Regions from separate parts of the Pseudomonas solani genome, predicted to be linked through region 4. Evidence: predicted binding sites of a transcription regulator. Region 4 holds the regulator's gene; each other region holds the start of a gene.
What was found. The regulator FliA, encoded in region 4, starts transcription of late flagellar genes. The targets are predictions, from matches to a motif close to CTAAAGTTTNNNNNNNNNNNGCCGNTAA.
Positions count from the first base shown of each region.

Region 1: a site for FliA is predicted at 1,595-1,622, ahead of PSm6_RS30735 (methyl-accepting chemotaxis protein). Genes of this name have one in related genera too.
Region 2: a site for FliA is predicted at 4,502-4,529, ahead of PSm6_RS07235 (methyl-accepting chemotaxis protein). Genes of this name have one in related genera too.
Region 3: a site for FliA is predicted at 3,120-3,147, ahead of PSm6_RS04125 (methyl-accepting chemotaxis protein). Genes of this name have one in related genera too.

Region 1 is NZ_AP023081.1:5,120,509-5,126,343, reverse strand. Features, by position in the region: gene PSm6_RS23450 (Na+/H+ antiporter family protein) at 98-1,417, opposite strand; gene PSm6_RS30735 (methyl-accepting chemotaxis protein) at 1,658-3,802, shown strand; gene PSm6_RS23440 (NADPH-dependent FMN reductase) at 3,942-4,538, shown strand; gene PSm6_RS23435 (anti-sigma factor family protein) at 4,849-5,601, opposite strand; gene PSm6_RS23430 (sigma-70 family RNA polymerase sigma factor) at 5,598-5,835, opposite strand, start outside.
Region 2 is NZ_AP023081.1:1,553,755-1,559,589, reverse strand. Features, by position in the region: gene hflK (FtsH protease activity modulator HflK) at 1-691, shown strand, start outside; gene hflC (protease modulator HflC) at 691-1,557, shown strand; gene PSm6_RS07250 (DUF2065 domain-containing protein) at 1,663-1,848, shown strand; gene PSm6_RS07245 (ATP phosphoribosyltransferase regulatory subunit) at 1,883-3,070, shown strand; gene PSm6_RS07240 (adenylosuccinate synthase) at 3,123-4,418, shown strand; gene PSm6_RS07235 (methyl-accepting chemotaxis protein) at 4,558-5,835, shown strand, end outside.
Region 3 is NZ_AP023081.1:869,151-874,985, forward strand. Features, by position in the region: gene PSm6_RS04115 (DUF4166 domain-containing protein) at 205-774, opposite strand; gene PSm6_RS04120 (hypothetical protein) at 771-1,142, opposite strand; gene PSm6_RS04125 (methyl-accepting chemotaxis protein) at 1,433-2,968, opposite strand; gene PSm6_RS04130 (CSLREA domain-containing protein) at 3,208-4,581, opposite strand; gene PSm6_RS04135 (SDR family NAD(P)-dependent oxidoreductase) at 4,914-5,708, shown strand.
Region 4 is NZ_AP023081.1:4,640,872-4,646,706, reverse strand. Features, by position in the region: gene PSm6_RS21145 (chemotaxis protein CheA) at 1-1,349, opposite strand, end outside; gene PSm6_RS21140 (protein phosphatase CheZ) at 1,361-2,149, opposite strand; gene PSm6_RS21135 (chemotaxis response regulator CheY) at 2,169-2,543, opposite strand; gene fliA (RNA polymerase sigma factor FliA) at 2,628-3,374, opposite strand; gene fleN (flagellar synthesis regulator FleN) at 3,371-4,204, opposite strand; gene flhF (flagellar biosynthesis GTPase FlhF) at 4,277-5,632, opposite strand; gene flhA (flagellar biosynthesis protein FlhA) at 5,648-5,835, opposite strand, start outside.

The sequences.
Region 1 (5,835 bases), 480 kb from region 4:
CGGGAAAACGAAACGGGATCGACCGCTTATCGGCAGCCCCGTGAATAGCTGTAGCACCCGGCCGACACCGACGTTCGGCCGGATGGCACGGGGGCTGTCAGAGAAGCATGGCTGCCGCCCAGCCGAATGCCAGTAGCGGCAGGTTGTAATGCAGGAAGGTGGGCACCACCGTGTCCCAGATGTGATCGTGTTGGCCATCGACGTTGAGCCCGGAGGTCGGCCCCAGGGTCGAGTCCGAGGCGGGCGAGCCGGCATCGCCCAGCGCCCCGGCGGTGCCAACGATGGACACGATGGCCAGCGGGCTGAAGCCAAGCTGCACGCCCAGCGGCACGAAGATCGCCGCGATGATCGGCACCGTGGAGAAGGACGAACCGATGCCCATGGTCACCAGCAAGCCCACCAGCAGCATCAGCAGCGCGCCCATGGCCTTGCTGTTGCCGATCAGCGCTGCGGAGGCCTCCACCAGGCTGGAGACCTGGCCGGTGGCGCGCATTACCTCGGCGAAGCCGGCGGCGGCGATCATGATGAAGCCGATCATGGCCATCATCTTCATGCCCTGGGTGAACAGGTCGTCGACCTCTTTCCAGCGCACCACGCCCGACAGCGAAAACACCAGGAAGCCCACCAGGGCGCCGACGATCATCGAGTCCAGCCACAGCTGCACCACGAAGGCGACCAGGATGGCCACGCCGGCCACCGCCAGGCTGCGCGGATCGTACTTCGCCTCCACCTGCTCGGCCTGGGCGATCAGCGTCAGGTCATAGACGCGCTTGCGGCGATAACTGAACAGCACCGCGATGAGCAGGCCGGAAACCATGCCCAGCGCCGGTATCAGCATCGCCTCGGTGACGTTCACACCGGTAACGTCGACGCCACTTTTCACCACATTCGCCAGCAGGATCTCGTTGAGGAAGATGTTGCCGAACCCCACCGGCAGGAACATGTAGGGGGTGATCAGGCCAAAGGTGATCACGCAGGCCACCAGGCGCCGGTCGATCTGCAGGCGCGTCAGCACGTACAAGAGCGGCGGCACCAGCAGCGGGATGAAGGCGATGTGGATGGGCAGGATGTTCTGCGAGGAGATGGCCACGCACAGCAACAGGGCGATGAGGATCCATTTCAGCGCAGCGCCTTCCTGTGCACCACCCCGGCCGACACGGCCGATGATGCCGTCCGCCAGTGCATGGGCCAGCCCGGAACGCGCGATGGCCACGGCGAAAGCCCCCAGCAGCGCGTAAGACAGGGCGACGGTCGCGCCACCACCAAGGCCTTTGTTGAAGGCATCCAGCGTGCCCTGCACGCCCAGGCCGCCGAGCAGGCCGCCCGTTAGCGCGCCGATCACCAGGGCCATCACCACGTGCACCCGGCACAGGCTCAGCACCAGCATGATGCCAACCGCCACTATCACCGCATTCATCCGCTTCGCTCCGAGTTGCGGTCAACCCGCAAAAAAAGCCGCGTACTCTGCCCAATGAGCGCCGCGCTGTCAAAAGAAACGCCGTGCGAAATACTGGACGCTCCGTGCATAATATTTGCATCCAGATTCGCCGCTCCCATGCATTCCGTGTGGAAGCCGCATCGCCATGGCAGGCGCATCAAGTTTTTCCCTGCCGCGCCGATAGCGGCTTGCAGTCCGACGAGATAGAAGGAAAGACCCATGCCGTTCAGTCGCCTGTCCATTCAGTGGAAAATCACCCTGCTCGCCGGCCTCTGCCTGCTGGCCATCGTGACCCTCCTGGTCGGTGCCTCGCTCTACCAGTCCAAACGCAGTGCCGAGCTGGTGAAATCCGCCAGTTCGCAGATGCTCGACTACAGTGCGCGCCAGCGCATGCAGGCCCGCGGCGAGTTGCAGGCGCTGCGCATCCAGCGCTACTTCATGGACACCTACCAGTACGGCAAGGGCTTCTCGCGCCAGGTGCTGTTCCTCAAGGACCAGGCCGAGAAACGCTTCCTCGACGCCTTCGACCTGCGCGAGGACATGACCCGCCAGGTGAAGACCAGCCTCGAGGCCAACCCCAATCTGCTCGGCCTCTACCTGGTGTTCGAGCCCAACGCCCTGGACGGCAAGGACGAGTTGTTCATCGACCAGGCCGAGCTGGGCAGCAACGACAAGGGCCGCTTCTCCCTCTACTGGTCGCAATCCACCCCCGGCAAGCTGGAGTCGGAATCCATGACCGAGGAGCTGCTCGGCGACAGCAGCCCCATGGCCAACGGCATGCCCTACAACACCTGGTACACCTGCCCGCTGAAGACCCGTGACTCCTGCGTGCTGGAGCCCTACTACGACGACGTCGGTGGCAAGAAGGTGCTGATGACCAGCATCGCCTTCCCCCTGGAACTGAACGGCAAGGTGGTCGGCGTCATGGGCCTGGACATCAGCCTGGACAGCCTCCAGCAGCTCAGCGTCGACGGCAGCAAGGACCTCTACGACGGCCAGGGCCAGGTCAGCATCATCAGCCCCATCGGCCTGCTCGCCGGCCACAGTCGCGACGCCTCGCAGCTCAGCCTCAAGCTGGACAAGGCCTTCGGCGCCGACGCCGGCGAGATCGCCTCGGTGGTCAGCGCCGGCAAACCCGCCGAGATCGACCGCGAAGGCATTCTCCGCGTCATGCAGCCGTTCAAGCCGATCCCCACCAGCGCCGCCTGGAGCGTGCTCCTGGAGGTGCCGGACAAGGTCCTGCTGGGCCCGGCGCTGAAGCTCGAAGCGCAGCTCGATGAGCAAAGCGCCGCCAGCAGCCTGACCGCCACCCTGATCGGCCTCGCCGCCGCCGTGGTCGGCCTGCTGCTGATGTGGCTCACCGCCCTGGGCGTGACCCGGCCGATCCTCGGGGTCGCCGCCATGCTGAAGAACATCGCCAGTGGCGAGGGCGACCTCACCCGCCGCCTGGAATACGCCCGCCAGGACGAACTGGGCGAGCTGGCCGGCTGGTTCAACCGCTTCCTCGACAAGCTGCAACCGGTCATCGCCGACGTGAAGCGCTCGGTGCAGGACGCCCGCAGCACCGCCGACCAATCCGCCGCCATCGCCAGCCAGACCAGCGCCGGCATGCAGCAGCAGTACCGCGAGGTGGACCAGGTCGCCACCGCCTCCCACGAGATGAGCGCAACCGCCCAGGACGTCGCCCGCAGCGCCGCCCAGGCCGCCGAAGCCGCGCGCGGTGCCGACCACGCCACCCGCGAGGGCCTGGGCGTGATCGGCAAGACCACCAGCGCCATCGAGCAGTTGGCCAGCGAAATGAGCGCCGCCATGGAAGAAGTCCAGGGCCTGGCCAGCAGCAGCGAGCAGATCGGCTCGGTGCTGGAGGTGATCCGCGCCATCGCCGAGCAGACCAACCTGCTGGCCCTCAACGCCGCCATCGAAGCGGCCCGTGCCGGTGAGGCCGGGCGTGGCTTCGCCGTGGTCGCCGACGAGGTGCGCAACCTCGCCAAGCGCACCCAGGATTCGGTGGAGGAAATCCGCCAGGTGATCGAAGGCCTGCAGCACGGCACCCGCGAGGTGGTCGGCTCCATGCACAGCAGCCATCGCCAGGCCCAGGGCAGCGTCGAGCAGGTGGAACACGCGGTCGCCGCCCTGCAACGCATCGGCGATGCCGTGGCGGTGATCACCGACATGAACCTGCAGATCGCCAGCGCCGCCGAGGAACAGAGCGCGGTGGCCGAGGAGATCAACCGCAACGTCGCCGCCATCCGCGACGTCACCGAGTCCCTCTCCGGCCAGGCCCAGGAATCCGCCCAGGTCAGCCAGGCGCTGAACAGGCTGGCCAACCACCAGCAAGGGTTGATGGACCAGTTCCGCGTCTGACGCCGTGCCAGGGGCCGCGTTCGCGGTTCCTGGCGAGCACCGCCCCTGTCACCATTTGCCCGCCGCGCTGACGCGCCGGTGCTTGTCCGCCGCTGCGCTGCCAGCTAGCCTGCGCCATCCCTCAGAAAGGAAACCCGAGATGCTCAACTACGCCATCGTCGCCGGCTCCAGCCGTGCCAACAGCCAGTCCGGCAAGGTCGCCCGCTTCATCCGCCAACGCCTGGTGGAGCTGCAACTGGCCAACGAAGCCCACACCAGCGTCATCGACCTGGGCGCCCAGCCGCTGCCCCTGTGGCCGGCCGAAGACACCGGCCCCTGGGCCGGCTTCCAGCAGCAGCTGAAGGCCGCCGACGCGGTGATCGTCATCGCCCCCGAGTGGAACGGCATGGCCTGCCCGGCGATCAAGAACTTCTTCATCTACGCCAGCAAGGCGGAACTGGCCCACAAGCCGGGCCTGCTGGTGGGCATCTCCTCCGGCATCGGCGGCGGCTACCCGATCAGCGAGCTGCGCGCCTCCAGCTACAAGAACTGCCGCCTTTGCTACCTGCCCGAGCACCTGATCGTGCGCGGCGTGGAGAAGGTGCTCAACGGCGCCGAAGTGGTCGGCGAAGACGACCAGCGCATCCGCGCGCGCATGGACTACGACCTGGACATCCTGGCCAAGTACGCCACCGCGCTGAAGCCCGTTCGCGAAACCATCGACATGAGCATCCCGGCCTTCGCCAACGGCATGTAATGCCCCGCCCCGCGCCGCCTGGCGCGGGGTTCCCCATACCCGCTTCCCCCGCACATCCGCACATCCGCACATCCGCACATCCGTAGGGTGGATGACGCTCTTTTCATCCACCAGGCGATCTTGCAGCCAGCACCGCAACCCACCTCGTGGGAGCGAATTCATTCGCGATGGAATACCCGGCCACGCGCAACCCTGTGCCTGCGGAAGGTCTTTCGCGGCTGAAGCCACTCCCACGGGGAGAGCCCGCCGCGAGACCGGACATGGCTGTGTTGGGCCTCGCTGCGCTCGGCGCCAACCTACGGTGTCCGGCTTACAACGAGAACGCCCGCTGCACCACTTCGCCGCGAGGGTCGTCGCTGGGTGCGACGAGGGCGTAGTTGTAGCCACCGCGTGACCAGTATCGCGCTTCCAGCTCGCCATCACGGCGGTTACCGGCGGGCATCTCAGCATAGAGCGAGCCCGGCGAGCGCAGGTACAGGCTGATGCGCTGCCCGCCCACATCCTCGAATAACAGAAGCGCCGCAACGCCCTGCTCGTTGGTCAGCAAGCGGCCGCCCACGGGATGGAAGCCATAGGGGGCAAGATCGGGAATGCGCGAGGCATGGCTGAAGCGCTGGTCCAGCCAGGCCTGCAGCTGCCCCGGTTCACGGGCGGCGACGTCGACCACCCCGGCGTGGCCGGTGGCGAACAGGCGGTGGGCTTCCAGGGCGTCCTGCATCGGCGGGTTCTCCGCCAGCAGCGAGCGGTCGCGGGCCTGCCAGCCGCCCAGGCCGCCGAAGCCCAGGGCCAGCACCAGTGCCGCGGCCGTGGCCAGACGCTGGCGGCGACGCGCACGCAGGGAGCGGCGGATCGCCAGCGGGTCCAGCTGCGGGTTGGTGGTGCGCAGCTCCAGGTTGGCCAGGCCCGCGCGCAGCTGCTGCATGTCGCGGCGCCAGGCGTCGACCCGCGCCGCCTGGTCGGGGTTGGCCGCCAGCCAGGCCTCCACCTGGGCCCGCTGCGCGGCATCCAGTTGGCCATCGAGGTAGGCGTGCAGGTCGTTCTCGCTGGGTTCGAAGCGGTTCATTTGAGTATCCGTAACGGGGGATTGGCGATTTCGCCCTCGGCAAGCTCGCGCAGCGCCTTGCGCGCCCGGGACAGGCGGGACATCACGGTGCCGATGGGCACGTCCAGGGCCACGGCGGCCTCCTTGTAGCTCAGGCCCTCGACGCTCACCAGCACCAGCAGCGCGCGCTGCTCGGCGGGCAGCCGGGCGAAGGCCTCCAGCGTGGATTGCGCCATTACCAGCTCCTCGGTGGAG
Region 2 (5,835 bases), 3.1 Mb from region 4:
GTTCGTACTGAACGTCGACCAGCCTGAAGTCAGCCTGCAGCACGCCACCGAAAGCGCGCTGCGCCACGTGGTCGGCTCCACCGAGATGGACCAGGTCCTGACCGAGGGGCGCGAGCTGATGGCCAGCGAGATCAAGGAGCGCCTGCAGCGGTTCCTCGACACTTACGGCACCGGCATCACCGTCACCCAGGTGAACGTGCAGAGCGCAGCCGCCCCGCGTGAGGTGCAGGAAGCGTTCGACGATGTGATCCGCGCCCGTGAAGACGAGCAGCGTGCCAAGAACCAGGCCGAAGCCTACGCCAACGGCGTGATCCCCGAGGCCCGTGGCCAGGCGCAGCGCATCATCGAGGACGCCAACGGCTACCGCGATGAAGTCATCTCCCGTGCCAAGGGTGAGGCGGATCGCTTCACCAAGCTGGTGGCCGAGTACCGCAAGGCGCCGGAGGTCACGCGTCAGCGTCTGTACCTCGACACCATGCAGGAAGTCTTCAGCAACACCAGCAAGGTGCTGCTGACCGGCGACAAGGGGCAGAACAACCTGCTCTATTTGCCGCTGGACAAGATGATCGACAACCGCGGTGGCAGCGGCAGTACCGTTCCCGGCGCAGCTGCCAGTGGCGCCGCCGATCTCGGTGCGCGCGTCACCACCGATCTGCAGCAGCGCGATCTGCGTTCTAGGGAGAGTCGCTGATGGGTAACAAATCGCTGATCGCCCTGATCGGAGCCGTTGTCCTCGCCCTGGTGGCCTGGAGCAGCTTCTACATAGTGGCGCAGACCGAGCGTGCGGTACTCCTGCAGTTCGGTCGTATCGTCGAAGCCGACGTCAAGCCGGGTCTCCACGTGAAGATTCCGTACGTCAACCAGGTGCGCAAGTTCGACGCTCGCCTGCTGACTCTGGATTCCCCGACCCAGCGTTTCCTGACCCAGGAAAAGAAAGCGGTCATGGTGGATGCCTACGCCAAATGGCGCGTGGCGGATGCCGAGCGTTTCTACACCGCGACTTCCGGCCTCAAGCTGATCGCCGACGAACGTCTGTCGCGCCGCCTGGAAGCAGGCCTGCGTGACCAGTTCGGCAAGCGCACCCTGCACGAAGTGGTTTCCGGTGAGCGTGACGGCCTGATGGCTGATATCACCCGCTCGCTGAACACCATGGCCAGCAAGGAGCTGGGCATCGAGGTGGTGGACGTTCGCGTCAAGGCCATCGACCTGCCCAAGGAAGTGAACCGCAGCGTGTTCGAGCGCATGAGCACCGAGCGTGAGCGTGAAGCCCGTGAGCACCGAGCCAAGGGCAGCGAGCTGGCCGAGGGTATCCGCGCGGATGCCGATCGTCAGCGCCGCGTGCTGCTGGCCGAGGCTTATCGCGAATCGGAAGAGGCTCGTGGTGATGGTGACGCCCAGGCGGCTGCCATCTACTCCAAGGCGTACAGCCAGGACCAGGAGTTCTACAGCTTCTATCGCAGCCTCAAGGCCTACCGCGAGAGCTTCTCGAGCAAGGGCGACGTGATGGTTCTGGATCCGAACAGCGAGTTCTTCCAGTTCCTCAACAAGGCCAAGTGATGGTCTTCCCCGGCGGACGGTCCTGTCCGCCGGGGTGACCCGCCGGGAAAACGTGGTATCATGCGTCAGCCGGGAAATCCCGGCTTTTTTGCGTCCGCGAGAATCATGTGGCAGGAAATCGGCATAGCGTTTTGTTTCGTGCTGGTGCTGGAAGGCATCCTGCCCTTCCTCTATCCGCGCCGTTGGCGCGCCGCGGTGCACGGGTTGGCAGGGTTGAAAGACCGCCAGCTCCGCCTCATGGGCCTCGTCAGCATGTTGCTGGGGACCGGCCTCCTGTATCTGCTTCACTGAAGGCTTGCCGCCCGGCTGAGAGGGGAATGGCGTAATGGCAACGGTAGATCGCTGGCTGCTGCCAGATGGAATCGAAGAAGTACTGCCGCCCGAAGCGGCGCGCATCGAAGCAGCCCGCCGCCAGGTACTGGACCTGTTCCAGCGCTGGGGCTACGACTTCGTGGTCACCCCGCACATCGAATATCTCGAGTCACTGTTGACCGGTGCCGGCCAGGATTTGGACCTGCGCACCTTCAAGGTGACCGACCCGCAATCCGGTCGCCTCATGGGCTTCCGCGCCGACATCACCCCGCAGGTGGCGCGTATCGACGCCCACACCCTGCGCCGTGAAGGCCCCAATCGCCTGTGCTATGCCGGCAGCGTGCTGCACGCCAAGCCGCGTGCACTTTCCACTTCCCGCAGCCCCATCCAGTTGGGTGCCGAGCTCTATGGCGACGCCAGCCCGGCCAGTGACGTCGAGGTCATCAGCCTGATGCTGGAGATGCTCGAGCTGGCGGCCGTGCCGGATGTGCACATGGACCTCGGTCATGTCGGTATCTACCGCGGCCTGGCCCGTGCCGCCGAGCTGTCGGGCGAGGTGGAGCAGCAACTGTTCGACGCCCTGCAGCGCAAGGCCGTTGACGAAGTGGCTGATCTGACCGCAGATCTGCCCAGTGAACTGGCTTCCATGCTTCGCGCACTCGCCGAGCTGTGTGGCGACCGCCAGGTGCTGGAGCTGGCTCAGGGCGTGCTGATGGATGCGCCGGACGAGGTGCATGTCGCCCTCGACGAGCTGATCGCCATCGCCGACGAGCTGGAACTCCGCTATCCCGAACTGCCTCTGTATTTCGACCTGGGCGAGTTGCGCGGCTACCACTACCACACGGGTGTGGTGTTCGCTGCCTTCGTGCCGGGCGAGGGGCAGTCCATCGCTCAGGGCGGTCGCTATGACGATATCGGCGCCGACTTCGGTCGTGCCCGTCCGGCTACCGGCTTCTCCACCGACCTGAAGACCCTGGTCACCCTGGGGCGGATGGATCTTGACGAAATCCCGACTGGTATCTGGGCGCCCGACGTCCATGACGTCTACCTTTGGCAGGCTGTGAAACGGCTGCGCAGCGAAGGTCAGCGCGTGGTCCAGGCGTTGCCGGGGCAGGATGTAGATAGCGCGCAGGAGGTCGGCTGCGATCGCCAGCTGTCCCTGCGTGACGGGCGCTGGCAGGTTGCGCCCCTGGTTTCCTAAGGTTTTCCCGCCGGCCGTTGCCGGCATCGAGCTTCCGAAGAGGACAAGTGTTATGGGTAAGAATGTCGTGGTCCTGGGCACCCAGTGGGGTGATGAGGGCAAAGGCAAGATCGTCGACCTGTTGACCGACCAGGCAGCCGCTGTCGTGCGCTACCAGGGCGGCCACAATGCCGGTCACACGCTGGTGATCGACGGCGAGAAGACCGTGCTCCACCTGATCCCGTCCGGCATCCTGCGCGAGAACGTGCAGTGCATGATCGGCAACGGCGTGGTTGTCGCGCCGGACGCGCTGATGCGCGAGATCACCAAGCTGGAAGAGAAGGGCGTGCCGGTTCGCGAGCGCCTGCTCATCAGCCCTTCCTGCACCCTGATCCTGCCGTACCACGTCGCCCTCGACCAGGCGCGTGAGAAGGCCCGTGGCGATGCCAAGATCGGCACCACCGGCCGTGGTATCGGCCCGGCCTATGAAGACAAGGTCGCCCGTCGTGGCCTGCGCATCGGTGACCTGTTCCACCGCGAGCGCTTCGCCGCCAAGCTCGGCGAGCTGCTGGACTACCACAACTTCGTCCTGCAGAACTATTACAAAGAGCCGGCCGTCGACTTCCAGAAGACCCTCGACGAAGCGCTGGGCTACGCCGAAGTGCTGGAGCCGATGATCACCGACGTCGCCGCCCGCCTGCACGAACTGCGCAAGCAGGGTGCCTACATCATGTTCGAAGGCGCGCAAGGCTCGCTGCTGGACATCGACCACGGCACCTACCCCTTCGTCACCAGCTCCAACACCACCGCTGGCGGCACCGCCACCGGTTCCGGTTTCGGCCCGCTGTACCTGGACTACATCCTCGGTATCACCAAGGCCTACACCACCCGTGTGGGTTCGGGCCCGTTCCCCACCGAGCTGTTCGATGAGACCGGCGCCTTCCTGGCCAAGCGTGGCCATGAGTTCGGCTCCACCACCGGTCGCGCCCGTCGTTGCGGCTGGTTCGATGCCGTCATCCTGCGTCGCGCCATCGAGATCAACAGCATCTCCGGCCTGTGCCTGACCAAGCTGGACGTACTGGACGGTCTTGAAACCATCCGTATCTGCGTCGGCTACAAGGACCAGAACGGCGACGTGCTGGTCGATGCGCCGACCGACGCCGACAGCTACATCGGCCTGCAGCCGGTTTACGAAGACATGCCGGGCTGGAGCGAATCCACCGTTGGCGTGAAGTCGCTCGATGAGCTGCCGGCCACTGCCCGTGCCTACATCAAGCGCATCGAGGAGCTGGTCGGTGCGCCCATCGACATCATCTCCACCGGCCCGGATCGCAACGAAACCATCGTCCTGCGCCACCCGTACGCCTGAGTCGACCGACTCGAAAAAGGGCCGCCTCGTGCGGCCCTTTTTCATGGGCGAAAGAAAATATTGCGGCACGGCCCTTGCTGGCGCTCTATAAATCCCTGAAGTCGCCGTTAAAGAAGAACGGTCGTAGAGGAGCATCGTCGTGTCCGCCATCCTTTCCCTGCTCAGAAGCCGCTTGCTGCGGCCTGTTTTCATCGCTCTCGGCGTCTCCCTGCTGGTGCAGGTGGTGGTGGCCGTTGCCCTGACTCGGGGCACGGTCGACTCGTTGGTCGAGGATCTCGGTCAGCGCCTGGGTGACGACACCCGCCGCCTGTCGGGCGAACTGGAGCAGGCTGGTCAGGAGGTTTCCGGCAGCCTTTCCAGTCTTTCCAGCAAGACCCGTGAGCGCCTCAGTGCCTCCCTGTCCGAGCGCCTCAAGGCGGAGCAGGGGCAATTGCGTTCCACGCTGGAAGAGAACCTCAAGGCGTCCGCCACTGATCTCGCCCAGTTGCTCGCCGCGGTCGCGCCACGCGCCATGTGGGACAACGATATACCCACGCTCTCCGAGTTCGCCCGCCGCGCCCAGCGCAATCCCAACGTACTCTTCGTGGTGTATGACGATGCCCAGGGCCAGCACCTGACGCGTTACCTCAATCGCGAGAACGCCGCGATCAAGGCCCTGCTGGCCAAGGGGCAGGGCGAGCGTGCGCTGGATAAGGTGCTCAACGCCGCCGCCAGCGACCCGTCCGTCTACATGGTCGAAGCCTCCATCAGCCCCAATGGCGTGGAGATCGGCAAGGTGCGCCTAGGGGTCTCCACGGCCACCATCGAAGACCAGTTGAAGGCGCTGGACTCACGCTTCAGTGCGCTGATCGCCAGCGGTGGTGAGCTGGTGGGGCAGAGTCTTTCCGGTGCGGCAACCGACAGCACGGCGGTGCTGACGGCGCGGCTCAAGTCCGCCCAGGAGGCGGCCAATGGCATGAGTACCGGCACCCAGAAGACGGTGGAAGGTGCCGCCAATGAGTTGCGCTGGCGCATCGGCTTGGCCCTGGTACTGGTGGGGCTCGGTGTATTGCTGGTGCTGGCGGTGGTGCTCGGCCATCGTGTGGTCAATCGCCTGCGTCTGCTGATCGCTGCACTGAACGACCTGGCCGCTGGTGAGGGTGATCTGACTCGTCGTGTGCGTCTGGACAGCAGTGATGAGCTGGGCGAGATGGCTACGGCGGTGAACCGCTTCATCGACAAGCTGCAGCCCATCGTCCGCGAGGCCGGGGATGTGGCGGTGCGCACGGGCAGTGAAATCCGCTCCCTGTCCGAGCGCAGCCTGGCGGCCGCGGCGGCTGCCGAGCGCCAGCGCAATGAAGTCGCCGGCAGTCTCGATGCGCTGGCGCAGATGACGGCGGAGGCCCAGGGCGAAAGCCAGGCCATGCAAACGGCCTTG
Region 3 (5,835 bases), 2.9 Mb from region 4:
CCGTTTTTTTATGGGGGCTGCGGTATTTCAGGCATAACGCGGTGCCAGGTTCGACCTCGCCCGGTGGAGGTAAACAGCGACCTCCACCCTACACAACGGTCAGCCCCTCCGGTGGGGATGCATCTGTAGGGGCGACTTCAGTCGCCAAGCGGCGCGCAGCGTCGCCGCTCTTCCTGTGGGAGCGAATTCATTCGCGATCGGACTTCACCCCGCCTCCGCCACCACCGCCGGCACCAGTTCCAAACCACCGCTATAGGACAACAACGTCCCCAACCCCGGCAGGGAGAAGCCGACGAAGAAGTGGTAACGCCCGTCTTCGATGCGCTTGTAGGCAGTGGTACGCGGCAACAGGAACAGCGGCACACGGAGGCCACGCACCCAGGCCGCAATCGGCACCCAGCGCCAGCCGCCGTCGTGGCTGTCTACCTTCAGGGCCAGGCGCAAGGCACCGGTGCTTTCCTCCCAGTGCCCATCCGGCCAGTGCCCCACGGGGCGGAACAGGGAAACCAGGGTGGCGGATTCGGCGAAGCGCCGATTCCAGTGCAGGCCCGCCTCGTCGCTGTGGATATCCACCCGCAAGGGCACCCGTCGCGCCCCCAGGGGCAGCCCCAGCTTCGCCGCCAGCCGGCGACCCAGCCAACCGGCAAGACCGCTGCCGGTCGCCAGCTCCACCTCGCCCTGGAGCACCCCGCCCTGGCGGTGCAGCTGCTGCAACAAGGGGTGCAGCCCGGCGAAGCCCGCGCCGAACCAGCGCTCGACCAGCTCCGCGCTCATCGCACAGCCAACTGGCGGCGCACGGCCTCGTCGTTCAGCTCATCGCCGATATGCACCCGCACCCGGCGGCTGCCGATGCCGGCGCCGAGCTCATGGAAGATGCGCTCCTCCACCTGGGACAAGCCACCTTCGATCATCTCCATGGGGTGCACGAGGATGGTCGGCGCCATGGACATCCACTGGCCACGCAGCATCAGCTTGATGGCCTGGCGCAGCGCGACACGGGCATCGTTGAACTGCCCCACCAGCAAGCGCTCGGTGCTGAAAGTGGCATGCACGTCCTGCTCACGCTGGGCCACGAGCTCGCGGATCAGCATGCGGTTGCGATAGACCCGGACGTACAACATCGGCTTGAGAAGATCGAACACCATTACTCCTTGGAACGCTGTGAAAACCACGCCAACCCGGCGCCCGGCAACGCTATGCCGCCGCCAGGCCGCTTGTCCAGAGGCCTACAGGTGTTCGTCCGTGGGAGTGGGAGATGGTTCCCATGCCGGGAAGCGCTGGGCTGAAGCGCAGCGAGGCCCAACACAGCGAGGGGCCATGGTGAAACCGCTCCGTAAAGCGTTTCGCGAATGAATTCGCTCCCACCGTGAGAGGCGGCGCGGGGCGCCGCTGGGCGAATGAGTTCGCCCCTACGGTCGCCCCGGAAATCGCCTTACACGCTGAAGCGTGCCACCAGCCCTTTCAGGTCCACCGCCAGGCGCGCCACTTCGCTGCTGGCGACCGTGGTCTGGTGGGCGCCGGCGGCGCTCTGGATCGACAGGTCGCGGATGCTCATCAGGTTGCGATCCACTTCGCGGGCGACGTGGGCCTGCTGCTCCGAGGCGGTGGCGATCTGCAGGTTGCGCTCGTCGATGGTGCCCACCGCCTCGGTGATTTCCTGCAAGGCGCGCCCGGCTTCGTCGGCGGACAGGCGTGTGGCCTGGGCCTGGCTGTTGCTCGCCTGCATGGCCTGCACCGCCGAGCCGGTGCCGTTCTGGATGGAGGCGATCATCTTCTCGATCTCCAGGGTCGAGGTCTGGGTGCGATGGGCCAGGGCGCGCACCTCGTCGGCCACCACGGCGAAGCCACGGCCCTGCTCGCCGGCCCGCGCCGCTTCGATGGCGGCGTTGAGGGCCAGCAGGTTGGTCTGCTCGGCGATGGCACGAATGACGTTGAGCACCTGGCTGATGTCCACCGCCTGCTGGGCCAGGCCCTGCACCTGGGCTTCGGTTTCCTGCACCTGCACCGAGAGGCTGCGGATCGCCTCCAGGGTTTCGGCCACGCGCTGGTTGCCCAGGTTCGCCGCTTCGCTGGACTGGCGCGCCGAGGTAGAGGCCGAGGCGGCGTTGCGGGCCACTTCCTCCACGGCGGCGGTCATCTGGTTGACCGCTGCGGCGGCCTGCTCGATCTCGGAGTTCTGCTGCTGCAGGGTGAGGCTGCCCTGCTCGGTGACGGTGGTCATTTCCTCCGCCGCCGAGGCGAGCTGGATCGAGGAATCGGAAATCTGCCGGATGGTCTGCCGCAGGTTCTCCTGCATGCGCTGCAGGGCTTCGCTGAGGCGCGTGGCCTCGTCCTGGCCGCTGACTTCGACGGTGCGGGTCAGGTCGCCCTTGGCGATGGATTCGGCGAAGCGCAGCGAGTCGCCCAGGGGCCGCACGATGCTGCGGGTGAGGGTCATGGCCAGGGCCACGGTCATCGCCAGGGCCAGCAGCACCGAGCCGATGACGATGTTGATGCTGGTGTCGTAGGCATCGCTGGCGGCAACGCCCGAGCGCTTGACGCCAGCGGCGTTGAGGTCGATCAGCTTGGTCACGTGCTGCTGGTAGGTCGTCGCCAGGTCGCGTTGGCCGCCGTTGGCCCAGAGCAATGCCTGGGCGGGGTCGCGGCCTTGCAGGTCGATCAGCTTCTGCAACCCCGCCATGTAGGCCTGCAGGGCCTGCGCCGAGCCATCGAACACGCGCTGCTCTTCGGCACTGGTGATCATGTTACGGCGGTAGTGCTCGCTTTTCTCGGTCAGGGTCTGGCGCGCGCTCTGCAACTGGTCGAGCGCGTTGCGCTGTTCGTCGGGGGTGGTGCTGGCCAGCAGCCGCAGGCTCTCCAGGCGGACGTGCAGCAGGCTGGTCTGGATGTCGTTGGCGGTCTGAATGGAGGGTAGCCAGTTGGTCTCGATGTCCTGTTCAGCCCCCGCAGCACATGCATCTGCTGCCATGAGAAACCACCGAGGACGATCACCAGCAGGGTGATCAGTGCGAAACACAGGGAAGCGCGCGAAGCGATGGTGATGGATCGTATGGACATGGCAGTACCTGCGGGTTGGGGTCTCGCCAGCGTCCCTGCCAATTCGGATTGCAGCTCCAGTCTTATCAGCCGAACCGGGCCGATCCTGAAATTGCTTTTTCCAATCGATGCGTCAGGTTTGAAACAATTTGCAAAAAATCCGCCTGTGCCTCAGGGCTTGGGCCGCTCATAGGCACCCAGGTCGCACAGCGCCATGCCGTCGCCATCGCCATCCCGTGGCCGCATGGAACCGCGCTGATCCTGCCGGGTGCAGGAGCCGACGCCGGTGTCCACCGCCGGGCTGCGCGGGCGCAGGGCGTGGGTCGGCAGGCTGGAACCGTTGGCCGCGAGCGGGTAGAGCACCCGGGCGAAGGCCTCGGCATCGTTCACCTGGATGTCGGCGGTGCAGTTGCCGGTATCGGTGCCCAGCAGCAGACCACTGGCCTGGTAGCTCGTCGTATCACCGCCATTGGCGCAGTTGGCCGGGCCGATGGATTCGTTGCCGTTGCCGACAATCAGGCTGTTGCGAACCGACAGACGGCCATGGTTGAGCAGGCCGAGGGTGAGGTTGTCGGCGATGGTGACGTTGACCAGTTGCAGGCTCGGCGTACCGGCGAACATCGGGTAGTCGGAGCCGTTGGCAACCACGGCGTCGTAATCCCCCTCGCCGTTGGCGTTCTTCCCGGAGACGGTGACGTTGGTCAGCCTGAGCACGCCGTTGCCGTCATTGCGGATGACCACGCCGGGCCCGTCGGCGCGGTGATGGAGGAAGGCGCTGCGGGCCACGTCGGCGGTGCCGGTGTTGAACAGCGCCCCTCCGAGGGCGACCACGTCGTCGCCATTGGTGACGTTCTCGCTGAACAGGCTGTCGCGCAGGGTGAGCAGGCCGCCGTTGAAGATGGCCCCGCCCAGGGCGCGGCCGGAGTCGCCGAAGTCGGCCCGGTTGCGCTCGAACACCGAGCTGTGGACTTCCAGGGTGCCGCGGTTGGAGATCGCGCCGCCGTCGCCATCGTAGAAGCCGAAGCTGGCGCGGTTGTCCTGGAAGGCCACACGGCGCACCACCAGGTAGCCGAAGTTCTCGATGGCACCGCCGTTGCTGGTGGTGTGGCCGTTGCGCAGGGTCAGGTCCTGGAGCAGGACGGTGACGCCGAGGTCGATCTCCAGCAGGCGGTCCAGGCCCGAACCGTCGATGACGCTGGCACCCACGCCGGCACCGACCAGGGTCAGGTTGTCGGCCCGCACGTCGAGGTCACCGTTGAGGTTCTGGTCCTCGTCGAGGATCTCGCCCTCCTCCCCCATGGTCGGCGGCAGGGTCAGGGCGTAGACGCCGGCGGGCAGGACGATGCGGTTCTTGCCACCCAGGCGGTTGGCGGCTTCCACCGCGTCGCGCAGCGTGCAGTCGGCATCGCAGAGGCCGTCGAAGCCGTCATCGGTGCGGGTGACCTGGAAGTCCCGCGCCATGCCCAGGGTCGGCAGCGCGAGCAGGGAGGCGAGCATCAGCGAGGTGGCCAGGCGCGGCCGGGTGAGGGTGCGGGGCTGGGTCATGGCGAGTTCCTTTCGGCGGGGGCCGGTCATTGGCTACGCAGCGGCGGCCTGCTCGGCTGCCGCGTCGACGTGGCCCGCATCCGCGTCCTGCCATCCTGGCGACCACGGGGCAATTGACCGGCCACCGCGGCCGCGGTTCACGGCCGTTCATCAGCCCGGAGCCCACCGGCCATGCCACCCGTCAGCTTGCGGTCAGCGGCCTGGAATCCTTTCGTCGCTCCGCTTGAATGACTCTGATCCTGTGCTTGACAGTTAAAATTATAGTCATAATATAAATCGTGAATTACGCACATCATATAAACATCCCCCCCCCTCTTCCCGGAGACACCGCAATGAGCTCGCACAATCTCAAGGGCACCGCACTGATCACTGGCGCATCCTCCGGGATCGGCGCCACCTACGCCGAACGCCTGGCCCGCCGTGGCCTCGACCTGCTGCTGGTGGCCCGCGACCAGAAACGCCTCGACGAACTGGCCAAACGCCTCGGCGGCGAATACGGCGTGAAGGTGGAAACCCTCAAGGCCGACCTGACCCAGCGCGCCGACCTGCGTGCGGTGGAACAGCGCCTGGCCAGCGATGCCGCCATCAAGGTGCTGGTGAACAACGCCGGGGTGGCGCAGAACGGCCAGTTGGTCGATGCCGACCTGGACCAGATCGACTCGATGATCGAGCTCAACGTCACCGCCCTCACCCACCTCTCGGTGGTCGCCGCCAAGCGCTTCGGCGAGGCCGGCGAAGGCGCGATCATCAACCTCGCCTCGGTGGTCGCGCTGATCCCCGAGATGTTCAACGCCACCTACAGCGCCACCAAGGCCTATGTGCTGAGCCTGACCCAGACGCTGAACCACGAGATCGCACCCAAGGGCGTGCAGGTGCAGGCCGTGCTGCCGGGCATCACCCGCACCGAGATCTGGGAGCGCTCCGGCATCGACGCCGCGCACCTGGACCCGAACATGATCATGGAAGCCGGCGAGATGGTGGACGCCGCGCTGGCCGGCTTCGACCAGGGCGAACTGGTCACCATCCCCTCGCTGCCCGACGCCGGCGACTGGGCCGCCGTGGTCAGCGCCCGCACCAAGCTCGGCCCGAACATGTCCCGCAGCAGCGCGGCGGCGCGGTACAAGTGAACACTGCTGGTAAGGCCCGGAAACGGCGGCGCTGCGCGCCGCTTGGCGACTGAAGTCGCCCCTACAGCACTGCCGGGCTGACGCGCGGAGATGACCGCTGCGTAGGGTGGAGGTCGCTTTTTACCTC
Region 4 (5,835 bases):
TCGCGGACCAGGCGCGGGAAGCGGCCGAAGACCTTCTTGATCGGCTGCATGCGGGTCTTCATGACCGCGGTCTGCAGGTCGGCGGTGACCACGTCGAGGTTGGACACGGCCTTGGCCATGGACTCGTCACCGCTGTTGAGGCCCAGGCGCACAAGGCGGTTACGCACCAATACCAGCTCGCCGACCATGTTCATGATCTCGTCCAGGCGCGCGGTGTCGACGCGTACCGTGGTCTCGGCCTCGCTGGCGGCGGACGCGGCCTTGTCGCCACCCGCGGCAGGCGCGGGAGCGGCCGCAGGCTTGGCAGCGGGCTTGGACGGCTCAGCCGCCTTGGGAGCAGCAGCCGGTTTCGCGGCGGCAGGCTTGGCGGCCGGAGCGGCAGCGGGCTTGGCCGGAGCAGCCGGTTTGGCAGGGGCTGCCTCCGCGGCGTCGGCAACGAACTTGCCCTTGCCGTGGAGCTGATCGAGCAGCGCTTCGAATTCGTCGTCAGTGATGTTTTCGCCGGCGCCGGCAGTAGGTGCCGCAGGAGCCTTGTCGGCCGGAGCGGCAACCGCAGGGGCCTCGACCTCAGCGGCGGCCACGAACTTGCCTTTGCCATGCAACTGGTCGAGCAGCGCTTCGAACTCGTCGTCGCTGATCTCGTCACCGCCACCGGCAGGTGCCGCAGGCGCGGGCGCCGGGGCGGCGGCCTTGGCAGGCGCAGCAGGGGCCTGCTCGGCCACGAACTTGCCCTTGCCGTGCAGTTGGTCGAGCAGCGCTTCGAACTCGTCGTCGCTGATTTCGTCAGCCCCGGCAGCGGCCGATGAGGCCGCGCTGACGCTCGACTCGGCGGCGGGCTCATCGAGCACGTTGAGCAGCTGTTCGAACTCGCTGTCGGTGATATCACCGGACGCGGCTTCGGCTTCAGCAACGGGCTCAGGCTCGGGCTCGTACTCCGGTTCGGCAGCCGCCTCGTCACCACCCGGCTCGGCCAGGCGTGCCAGGGCAGCCAGCAGCTCCGGCGTGGCCGGCGTCGGCTCGGCGCGCTCGCGTACCTGGCTGAACATCTCGTTGACCGTGTCCAGCGCTTGCAGGACCACGTCCATGAGCTCCGCCGTCACACGGCGTTCGCCCTTGCGCAAGATGTCGAAGACGTTCTCGGCGATGTGGCAGCACTCCACCAGCGCATTCAGCTGGAGGAAGCCGGCACCACCCTTGACCGTGTGGAAGCCGCGGAAAATGGCATTGAGCAGATCCATATCGTCCGGACGGCTCTCGAGCTCGACCAGCTGTTCGGACAATTGCTCCAATATTTCGCCGGCCTCAACCAGGAAGTCCTGGAGGATTTCTTCATCGGCGTCGAAGCTCATTCGGTTGCTCCCTAGAATCCAAGGCTGGATAACAGATCATCGACATCGACCTGACCGGACACGACATCATCACGCTTATCGGCATTGATCTGCGGACCTTCACCCCTGGAAGGCTCTTTTTGTTTTTCTTTTTCAGCCACGATCTCCGCACGGTCGTGGTGGATACCAGCGAAGCGATCGACATCGCTGGCCATCAGTACCAATTTCACCAGGTTGCTCTCGACCTCGGTGACCAGTTGGGTGACGCGCTTGATCACCTGGCCGGTGAGATCCTGATAGTCCTGGGCAAGGAGGATGTCGTTCATCCTCGACGAAAGCTGTTCGGTATCGCGTTGACTGCGAGCAAGGAAAGTCTCGATGCGCTTGGCCAGGTCGCGGAAGGCATCCGCGCCAATTTCCCGACGCATGAAGCGCCCCCACTCCTCTCCCAGGCTCTGGGCTTCATCGCCTAGGCCATTGAGCAGCGGTGCGCTCTCCTCCACCAGGTCCATGGTCCGGTTCGCGGCCTTCTCGGTCATCTTCACCACGTAGGAAAGACGATCAGTGGCGTCGGCGATCTGCGAAACCTCTGTGGCATGGGGCAGGTGCGGGTCGATCTGGAAGTTGACGATCGCGGTGTGCAGCTCGCGCGTCAGCTTGCCGACTTCCTGGTACAGCCCGCGATCACGGACTTTGTTGAGTTCATGGATGAGTTGCACGGCATCGCCGAAATTGCCTTTTTCAAGGGTATCGACCAGCTCGCGCGCATGGTTTTTCAGGGTCGACTCAAGGTCTCCCGGTTGGGAATCTTTTTGGTCCATGGCGTCCTCGCGACTGGCATCAGCCGTTGACCCGTTCGAAGATCTTCTCGATCTTCTCTTTGAGCACCTGGGCGGTGAAAGGCTTGACCACATAGCCGTTCACACCGGCCTGGGCCGCTTCGATGATCTGGTCACGCTTGGCCTCGGCCGTCACCATCAGCACCGGCAGGTGCTTGAGGCGCTCGTCGGCACGCACGGCGCGCAACAGATCGATCCCGGTCATGCCCGGCATGTTCCAGTCGGTGACCAGGAAATCGAAGTTGCCACTGTGCAGCATGGGTAGAGCGGTGGTGCCATCATCGGCCTCTGCGGTATTGGTGAAACCCAAGTCACGCAGGAGGTTCTTGATGATGCGTCTCATCGTCGAGAAATCGTCCACGATGAGGATTTTCATGTTCTTGTCCAAATCGACCTCCGTACAGTCCTAAACGCCCCCGTAGAACGGGGGCGTCGATCAATCGAAAAACCGGCGTGCCAATCAGTGCGCGCGCCATTCACCCAGCCGTGACCGCAAGCGTGCGGCACATTGGCTGTGCAACTGGCTGACCCGCGATTCACTGACCCCCAGCACTTCGCCGATTTCCTTCAAATTCAGCTCTTCGTCGTAATACAGCGCCAGTACCAAGCGCTCTCGTTCCGGCAGATTGGCGATGGCGTCAGCCAGCGCCGCCTGGAAGCGCTCGTCTTCCAGATCATTCGAAGGTTCGAGATGGGTGACTCCGGTGTCTTCGTGCGTCGCGCCATGTTCACCGTCCTGCAACAGGTCGTCGAAGCTGAACAGGCGGCTGCCCAAAGTGTCGCTCAGGATGCCGTAGTAATCTTCGAGACTCAATCCAAGTTCGGCCGCAACTTCCTGATCTTTAGCGTCTCGCCCGGTTCTTGCCTCAATTTTCCGGATGGCATCGCTCACCATCCGGGTGTTGCGATGGACCGAGCGTGGTGCCCAATCCCCTTTTCTCACTTCATCGAGCATGGCACCGCGGATGCGTATGCCTGCATAGGTCTCGAAACTTGCGCCCTTGCTGGAATCGTATTTCTTCGAGGCTTCGAGCAGGCCGATCATGCCGGCCTGCATCAGGTCCTCCACCTGCACGTTGGCCGGCAAGCGGCCCAGCAGGTGGTAGGCGATGCGTTTGACCAGCGGCGCGTAGCGCTCGATCAGCTGGTGCTGGGAATCCCTAGCCTGTGCCTTGTTGTACATACGAAGTCCACTAGCGGGTGTCATATGGCCGAATCCGCGATCGGTTGCTGCACCAGGCGCTCCACGAAGAACTCCAGATGACCGCGTGGGTTGGCCGGCAGGGGCCAGCTGTCCACTTTCTGGGCTATCGCCTTGAACGCCAGGGCGCACTTCGAGCGCGGGAAGGCTTCGTAAACCGCGCGCTGCTTCTGCACGGCCTTGCGTACGGATTCGTCATAGGGCACCGCGCCGACATATTGCAAGGCCACATCCAGGAAGCGATCAGTCACTTTGGTCAGCTTAGCAAAGAGGTTGCGACCCTCCTGTGGACTATGTGCCATGTTGGCCAATACGCGGAAACGGCTCATGCCGTAGTCGCGGTTGAGGAGCTTGATCAAAGCATAGGCGTCGGTGATGGAAGTGGGTTCGTCACAGACGACTACGATCACTTCCTGCGCCGCGCGCACGAAGCTGACCACCGCGTCGCCGATGCCGGCGGCGGTGTCGATCACCAGAACGTCGAGGTTGTCGCTGATCTCGCTGAAAGCCTGGATCAGGCCGGCGTGCTGCATGGGCGAGAGCTGCACCATGCTTTGGGTGCCCGAGGCGGCCGGCACGATACGAACGCCACCCGGGCCCTGCAGCAGCACGTCACGCAGGTCGCACTCGCCGGCGATCACGTCGGCCAGGGTGCGCTTGGCGGTGAGGCCGAGCAGTACGTCGACGTTGGCCAGGCCAAGGTCGGCGTCCAGCAGCATGACCCGGCGACCGAGATCGGCGAGGGCCAGCGAGAGGTTCACCGACACGTTGGTCTTGCCGACGCCACCTTTGCCGCCGGTTACGGCAATCACCTGTACGGGATGCAAACTACCCATTTATTACACCTTGTCTCACGTCGACTGGGCCACTTGGCGGGCTCGTGCCACTCATCCGGAGTGGCTGGGGTTCTATCCGACTCGGCGGGCCGGGTTCTGGTACAGCCCGGCGAACAGGTCGGCCATGGCTTCTTCGCTGGGGTCCTCCGGCGTCTGCAGGCTCACTGCACGGCTCACCAGCTGGTGGCTGCGGGGGATCTGCAGGTCATCCGGAATCCGAGGCCCGTCAGCAAGATAGGCTACCGGGAGATGCTGGCCGATAGCCAGTCCTAAAACCTCTCCCAGGCTCGCCGCTTCGTCGAGCTTGGTCAGGATGCAGCCAGAAAGACCGCAACGCTTATAACTATGGTAGGCCGCCTTTAGCACTTGGCTCTGACTCGTTGCAGCCAGCACCAGATAGTTCCTGGCTTTGACACCACGGCTGGCCAAGGTCTCCAACTGCATTTTAAGCGCAGGATCGGTCGCCGGCAGGCCTGCGGTGTCAATCAGCACCACACGTTTGCGCGCCAGCGGGGCCAACGCCTGGGTCAGGGATTGGCCGGGATCGACATGGGTCACCGACACGTTGAGGATGCGGCCGAGAGTCTTCAACTGCTCCTGGGCGCCGATCCGGTAGCTGTCCATGCTCACCAGGGCGATCTGCTGGGCGCCGTATTTCAGTACGTAGCGCGCAGCCAGCTTGGCCAGGGTGGTGGTCTTGCCCATGCCGGCCGGGCCGACCAGGGCGATCACACCGCCCTCTTCCAGCGGCTCCTGCTGCGGTGTGCGGATGGCGTGGGCCAGGTGGGCCAGGACCATGCGCCAGGCCTGGCGCGGGTCCTTGACGGAGGCGACACGCTCCATCAGGGCACGGGATAGTTCGGCGGACAGGCCCATGCGCTGCAGGCGACGCCAGAGGCCGGCCTGCTGCGGACGGCGGCTCTGCATCTGGCCCCAGGCGATGGAGCCCAGCTGGACTTCGATCAGTTCACGCAGGCCGTTGAGTTCGAAACGCATGGCATCCAGGCTGCGCTGGTCGGCGGCGGCCGGTGCTGCGGCCTTCGGCTGGGCAGCGGGTGCCGCCAGCGGCGAGGCACTTGCACGCTCGGTGCGTTGCGGACGCATGGCGGCGGCGAGGCTTTCCGCAGACACGTCCGAACGGTCGGCAACCAGCTGGCGGTTCTTGCCGGCGTCGGCCTGGCCACCGCGGTTGCTCAGCTCGGCATGGGCCTCGGCGATGCGGGTCTGGGTACGGCGCAGCTCGGCTTCGAGGGCCGGGTTGGGCTTGCTCGGGGCGGGAGCCGGCATGGGATAGTCGAGCGCGGCGGTGATCTCCACCCCACCGGCGACCCGACGAGTGCCGATGATGGAGGCATCCGCGCCCAGTTCGTCCCGCACCAGTTTCATGGCCTGGCGCATATCCGCAGCGAAGAAGCGTTTGACCTGCATGGCCTGTGACCTCGGTTAGTTCTGCCCCACAGTCGAGACTATGGTGACCTGCTTGTTGTCCGGTATTTCCTGGTAGGCCAGTACGTGCATGGTTGGCACGGCGAGCCTTGCGAAGCGCGACAGCATCGCCCGGATCGGCCCGGCTACCAGCAGGATGGCCTGCTTGCCGAGCATTTCCTGGCGCTGCGCCGCTTCCACCAGGG